Regions from separate parts of the Burkholderia anthinoferrum genome, predicted to be linked through region 2. Evidence: predicted binding sites of a transcription regulator. Region 2 holds the regulator's gene; each other region holds the start of a gene.
What was found. The regulator FliA, encoded in region 2, starts transcription of late flagellar genes. The targets are predictions, from matches to a motif close to CTAAAGTTTNNNNNNNNNNNGCCGNTA.

Region 1: the regulator FliA is predicted to act here: its motif matches at 849-875, upstream of C5F75_RS13675 (DUF4088 family protein).
Region 3: the regulator FliA is predicted to act here: its motif matches at 1,377-1,403, upstream of flgK (flagellar hook-associated protein FlgK).

The regions. Positions count from the first base shown of each region.
Region 1 covers NZ_LFZP01000041.1:91,500-93,760, forward strand. Annotated here, with positions in the region: gene C5F75_RS13665 (AzlC family ABC transporter permease) at 1-492, shown strand, start outside; gene C5F75_RS13670 (AzlD domain-containing protein) at 489-827, shown strand; gene C5F75_RS13675 (DUF4088 family protein) at 988-1,764, shown strand; gene C5F75_RS13680 (hypothetical protein) at 1,897-2,261, opposite strand, start outside.
Region 2 covers NZ_LFZP01000001.1:206,170-208,430, reverse strand. Annotated here, with positions in the region: gene ahcY (adenosylhomocysteinase) at 1-827, opposite strand, end outside; S-adenosyl-L-homocysteine riboswitch at 860-978, opposite strand; gene C5F75_RS00965 (RNA polymerase sigma factor FliA) at 1,074-1,808, opposite strand; gene C5F75_RS00960 (nucleotide-binding protein) at 1,831-2,261, opposite strand, start outside.
Region 3 covers NZ_LFZP01000004.1:97,255-99,515, reverse strand. Annotated here, with positions in the region: gene flgK (flagellar hook-associated protein FlgK) at 1-1,318, opposite strand, end outside; gene C5F75_RS02370 (flagellar brake protein) at 1,514-2,261, opposite strand, start outside.

The DNA of each region.
Region 1 (2,261 bases), on a different contig from region 2:
AACCTGCGCCACCTGTTGTACAGCGCGACGCTCGCGCCCTATGTCGCGCACCTGCCGCTGCGCTGGCGCGCGACGCTCGGCGCGCTGATGACCGACGAAGTGTTCGCGGTCGCCTACGGGCACTACCGGCACCACCCGCCCGGCACGATCGGCCCCCACTACTTCTTCGGCTCCGGGCTCGCGATGTACCTGAACTGGCAGGTCTGGACGCTCGCGGGCATCGGCTTCGGCACGGCGTTCCCCGGCCTGCAGTCGCTCGGCCTCGATTTCGCGATGGCGGCGACGTTCATCGCGATCGTCGTCCCGCAGCTCGGCACGCTGCGCTATTTCGCGGCGGCCGCCACGGCCGGCACGCTCGCGTACTTCTGGCAGAGTTGGCCGTACAAGCTCGGGCTGCTCGGCGCGGTCGCCGCCGGCGTCGCGATCGGCGTCGTGCTCACGCTGCGGCACGATCGCACGCGCGCCCGCTCTCGCCCGGAGGCCGCATCGTGAGCTACGCGCTGTTGATCCTCGGCATGGCCGTCATCACGTACGCGATCCGCTCGACGCTGTTCCTGTTCGGCGAGCGGCTGACGTTCCCGCCGCTCGTGCGCACCGCGCTCGGCTTCGTGCCGGTCACCGTGCTGACCGCGATCATCGTGCCGATGACCGTCTCGCCGCATGGCGGCACGGCCGAACTGACGTGGCGGAATCCGCAGCTCGTCGGCGCGCTCGCGGCCGTACTCGTGTCGGCCGCGACCCGCCGCCCGCTCGTGACGATCGCCGTCGGGCTCGGCGTGTTCTTCCTGTGGCAAGGGGTCGTCCTCCCGCACTGGCCGCCGGCCTGAGCGCACGCTCCACCGCGCGCGCTCAAGTTTCCGCCCGGCGCGCCGATATAGGAGAGGAAGACCCGCCACCGGCCCCGGCGCGCACCGGTCAGTCGACGCTGCGCCCGCTCCGGTGCGCCGTGCCGGCGCCGGCTTGCGCGGGCCGCCATCGAGACGATTCATGGGCCAGATCACCCTTTCCCTCAAGGACGACACGCTCGAGTCCCTGCGCAAGGACTACGACGCGTTCGTGCGCGTGTCGCTGAAACTCGACCCGCAATTCGCGACGCCGTCGTTCGAGGATTTCCTGCGCGCGAAGCTGCTCGACAACATGGTGCCGCTGACCGAGCACGCCGTGCAGCGAATGCTGCAGGGCGGCCAGTACGCGTGGGCCAAGCGCACGCTCGACAAGGAATTCCCGGACGTCGTCGCGATCCTGATGCGGCAGGCCGGCGAATTCGGCTTCGGCTTCGCGTCGCGCTCCGAATGGACGCCCGACGAACTCGCGAAGGCGTGCCGCGACTGGGCGAAGGCGATCGTCGCCGAAGCGCAGGGCGACGCGTCGCTGATCGACCCGCTCGCGTCGCAGATCAAGGGCGCGGCGCAGGACATCCAGACGCTCGAGGAACTGATGCAGACGCCTGCGTGGCGGCTCGCGGAATCGCTGCGGCAGCGGATCTACGAGGCCAAGCTCGCGTGCGAGATGAGCGTCGGCAGCACCGCGCGCGACAAGCTCGGCGAACTACGCGGGCTGCTGCGGCTCGGGCTCGCGCACGGCTCGTTCCAGAAGCAGGAAGCGCAGCAGATCATGGAATACCTGCGGCTGCTGAAACCGGAGATCTTCGTCGAGGAACCGTACGACGTCTTCGCGCGGCTCGCCGCGTGGCTGCGCAGCGTGTTCACGCCTGCCGCGGTGCGGCCGGCCCAGGGGCAGGGGCAAGGCCAGCGCCGGCCGTAAGCGCGTCCCGCCGACCGTCTTACTTACCCCACGAAAACGGCCCGGCTCGCGCGAAGCGAACCGGGCCGCCGGACGATCGCCCGTCGCGACGCGTCGTCCGAAGGCGAGCATCGCGACGGCGCCGCGCACCGCTTACTGCGTGGCGCCCTGGGCCGATGCACCGCCCTGCGTGCCGACCGATGCGCCGCCCTCGGTCGCGTCGTCGGCCTTCGCCTTCGCCTTGGCCGAACCCGCATGGCTCTTGGCCGACTTCGCCGCATGCTTCGTGTGCTTCTTGGTCGAATGGACGGCCGACGACGTCGTGTCCTTCGCGCCATCGGCTGCCGCGCCGACCGCATCGGTCGCACCGGTCGTCGCATTGCCCGACGCGTTCGCGCCGGCACCACCCTGCATGCCTGCACCGGCACCTGCCGCCGGCGTCTGCGCCTGCACGCCGGCACCGGCCGCGCCTTGCGTGGTCCCGCCCGTCTGGGCGAATGCGGCCGAAGTGGCGAACG
Region 2 (2,261 bases):
CCGCGCAGCGACTGCGCGCAGCCCTTGCCCACGTCGCCGTAGCCCGCGACGACCGCCACCTTGCCCGCGATCATCACGTCGGTCGCGCGCTTGATGCCGTCGACAAGCGACTCGCGGCAGCCGTACAGGTTGTCGAACTTCGACTTCGTGACCGAATCGTTCACGTTGAACGCCGGGAACGGCAGGCGGCCGTCCTTTTCCATCTGGTACAGGCGGTGCACGCCGGTCGTGGTTTCTTCCGTCACGCCCTTGATGTGCGCGAGGCGCTTCGAGTACCAGTTCGCGTCGACGTCGAGGTGCGCGGCGATCGACTTGTACAGCGCGACTTCTTCCTCGTTGGTCGGCTTCGCGATCACCGAACGGTCCTTCTCGGCCTTCGAGCCGAGGATCAGCAGCAGCGTGGCGTCGCCGCCGTCGTCCAGGATCATGTTCGCGAATTCGCCGTTCGGCCATTCGAAGATGCGGTGCGAGAACTCCCAGTATTCGTCGAGCGACTCGCCCTTGAACGCGAACACCGGCGTGCCGGCTTCGACGATCGCGGCGGCCGCGTGGTCCTGCGTCGAGAAGATGTTGCACGACGCCCAGCGCACGTCCGCGCCGAGCGCCTTCAGCGTCTCGATCAGCACGCCCGTCTGGATCGTCATGTGCAGCGAACCGGCAATGCGCGCGCCCTTCAGCGGCTGCTGCGCCTTGTATTCGTCGCGGATCTGCACGAGGCCCGGCATTTCGGTCTCGGCGATGTTGAGTTCCTTGCGGCCCCAGCCGGCCAGCGCCATGTCGGCGACGACGTAATCGTGGGAAGCCTTGGAATCGATAATGGCGTTCATCACGCCCTCCTTTCTAAAAAGTTTCTAGATTGGTGACGTGAGCGCCGTTCAGGAAGCGGGGCCGGCGCGAAAAAATCGTCGCACGGCTGCTTGGTGAAGCCTTCCGAGCCTGGCGGACGCAGGATGGTCCGTCGCAACGCTCCTCGGAAAACGGAGGGGATTGTAGCAAATCGGCGCGCGAAATGCGCAAGCACCGCATACGGCGCGAGCGCGCGGCGCCGGCGCGCCGCCGCCGTCGGCAGAGGGTCAGGACTCCGCGCCCACCCACGCCTGCTCGCGCAGCCGCGCGCGCAGGCGCGCGACGGCCTGGCTGTGCAACTGGCACACGCGCGATTCGCTCACCTCGAGCACCGCGCCGATCTCGCGCAGATTCAGACCCCGTTCGTAGTACAGCGACATCAGCAGCTTCTCGCGCTCCGGCAGCCGCTCGATCGCCTCGACGAGCGCCTCGCGCAGGTGTTCGTCTAGCAGCGCCGACAGCGGATCGGCGTGATCGACGCGATAGCGGTCGAGGAACGGCTCGTCGTCGGCCGCGCGATCGAAATCCTCGTAGTAGATGAGCTGGCTGCCATGCAGGTCCTGCAGCATCCCCTGGTATTCGTCGAGCGGCATGTTCAGGTGCTGCGCGATCTCGGTCTCGCTCGCCGAGCGGCCGAGGTGCTGCTCGACCTGGTGCACCGCGTGCTCGACCTCGCGCGAGGTCTTGCGCAGGCTGCGCGGCAGCCAGTCGTTGCTGCGCAGCTCGTCGAGCATCGCGCCGCGGATGCGCTGCGTCGCGTAGGTCTCGAACTGCGCGCCCTGGTCTTCCTTGTAGCGGCCCGCCGCGTCCATCAGGCCGATCATGCCGGCCTGGATCAGGTCGTCGAGATCGACGCTCGCCGGCATTTTCGCGACGAGCTGCAATCCGAGGCGACGCACGAGCGGCGCGTATTGCGCGAGCACGTCGGCCTGGGACATCTTTCCTTGAGCGTTGTACATCATGGCTCCCTCCTCCGGGTGGCGCTCACGCGGCGTGTGCCGCGCCCGCCTCGTACGACGGCTTGCCGCCGGCGTGGACCGCGCGGCCCGCACCCGAACGCGGGCGCATCGGCCAGTACAACAGGTCGGCGGCAATCTGCCGGTAGTCGCGCGCGGCGGACGACGACGGAAACGCGTCGACCACCGCATGCATCAATTCGCGGGCGTGCTCGACGAGCGGATCGGCACTCACGCAGCCCGCGTCGGCGATCGACACGGTCAGGTAGCGGTTCGCGACGCCCGCGAGGTTGTCGAACGCCGCCTTCGCGTCCGCGTGGCTGCCGACCTGGTTGGTCAGCACGCGGAACTGCGCGAACGCGTGCGCGAAATGCAGCCGCTTCATGCACGCATACGCCTCGGTGATCGCCTGCGCGGCGACCCGCGTGACGACCAGCACGTCGTGCGCTTCGCGCGCGA
Region 3 (2,261 bases), on a different contig from region 2:
CGGCCGCGATCGCCGAGAAGCTCGTCGTCGCAAGGCCGAAGCCGTTCAGCGCGCCGCGCGTCGGCAGCACGGTGAACTTGTCGCCCGGCTGCATCTGCGTGCCGGTCGCGGCCGAGAAGTTCAGCCCGCCGAGCGAAACCGGCATCGGGCCCGCCTTCTGGTCGACCACCGCGCCGCTCGCGCGGTCGGTCAGCGTGTAATTCGCGCCGTCGAACGAGAGCGTATAGTCGCTCGTCGTCGGCTGCGACGCGTTCGCGAACGACACCGACAGCGACGCGTTGCCCGTATTCCCCTGGGCCGCGTACACGGTCGGCGACGGCACGGTGAACAGGTTGCCGCCCGGATTGCCCGACAGGTCGATGCCGAGCGCGTTCTGCGCGTTGACCTGCGCGGCGAAGCTGGTCGCGATCGCGCCGAGCTGCGCCTGCGCGGGGTCGAGCGTCTGGCTGCGGAATGCGAGCAGGCCGCCGAGCGTGCCGCCCGACAGCGACGAATCGGGCAACGCCTGGTTCGGCCCCTGCGGGTTCGCGCCGGCGATGCCCTGCGACACGACGGTCAGCTCGCTCGGGTCCGACGGCGACGAGACGGTCGCGAGCTGGTAGCTCTTGTCGGCGACGACGAGCGGCTGGCCGCCCGCGAGGAACAAGCTGTAGCCGCCCTCGTTGCGCACGACCTGGACGCCGGCGAGGCTCGACAGGTTCGACACGGCGAGGTCGCGCTGGTCCATCAGCTGGTTCGGCGGCTGGCCCTGGCTGCTCGCCGCCGAGATCTGCTGGTTCAGCTCGGCGATCTGAGCGGTGTACGTGTTGATCTGCGACACCGTGCTGGTGAGCTGGGTGTTCACGCTCTGGCGCAGCGCGTCGTACTGCTGGCCGGCCGCGTTGATCTGGTTGGCCAGCGTCTGCGCGTTGCTGATCGCGGTTTGCCGCACGGACGGGTCGGACGCGTTGTTCGCGACGTTCTGCAAGCCGGTGAAGTAGCTCGTGATCGCGGTCGAGATGCCGGCCGTCGGGCTGCCGATGTAGTTGTTCAGCTGCGCGACGAGCGTGTACCAGGTCGACAGCGCGCTGCCCTGCGTCTGCGCGGTGTTCAGCTGGTCGCTCAGGTACTGGCTGTACTGCCGCTGCACGGTGACGGTGTTCACGCCCTGCGGCATGTAGCCGCTGCCCGTGTACTGGCCGCTCGCTTCGGCATACACGGGCCGCTCGACCGAATAGCCGGGCGTCGCGGCGTTGCTGATGTTGTTGCCGGTCGTCGTGAGGCCCCAGAGCGCGGCATTCAGGCCGCTGACGCCGAGGTTCATGAGTGTGTTGGACATGCGCGATCCTGATGAGCCGGCCGCGCGTTGCGGCCGCCGGGTTGCGTGACTCCCGGTATAACGGCCGCGGATCGAAAAAATTGAGGAAAAAATGCACGCGCGGCGCACGAGCGTGCGTCGCCGTCGGAAGCGGCCGGCACGAGGCGCCGGCGGCGCCGCGCGGGCCGCCCGTGGAGGCCGCCCGCCGGAGGCGCGTCAGGCCCGCGCGAGCGAGCGGCGCTTCATTTCGAGCTGCGTGATCAGCCGCTGCAGCGTGTTCTCCGCGCTGCCCGGCAGCGACATGTAGCGGAAGCCGAGCTGGTAGCGCCGCGCGCCGTTCGGCATCTGCGTCGAACGCTGCGACACGAGCTGCAGGTCGAGCGACAGCTTGCCGTGGCCCGTCAGCTCGAGCTCGACGTCCGGCAGCAGCGTGCCGACCTCGAGCGCCTCGACGCGCTCGTCGGCCGTGCGCAGCCCCACGCCGCCGAGCGACAGGTTGTGCACCTCGAACAGGAAGCTTTCGCCGTCCGGCAGCTTGCCGCGGCACAGGAACGGATCGACGATCGGCGCGTCGACGCGGAAATATTCGCGGCGCTGGATGCAGACCAGCACGTCGGGGAAATCGGCGACGAACGCGGGCAGCCCCTCGTAGCGCGTCTCGCGCGGCGTGCCCGTGGTGAATTCGACGCGCACGCCCTCCGGCGCGGCCGCGAACGTGCAGTGCGATGCGCCGAGGATGCCGGCGTTCTGCTCGGACAACGCGCCCCAGTCGAACGTGAACGTCCGCGCGCCGACGTCGACCTCGAGCAAACGCGTGACGAGCTGGCCGCCCGGGTACTGGACGGTCAGGAAATCGCCGCGATTCACCAGGTTGCGCAGCTGCACGCCGATTTCCAGCGGATTGCGGCGGGCATAGTCGGGCCCGGAGTGGCCTGCATCCAGGCTGGGGTCCGTCGACGTTTCG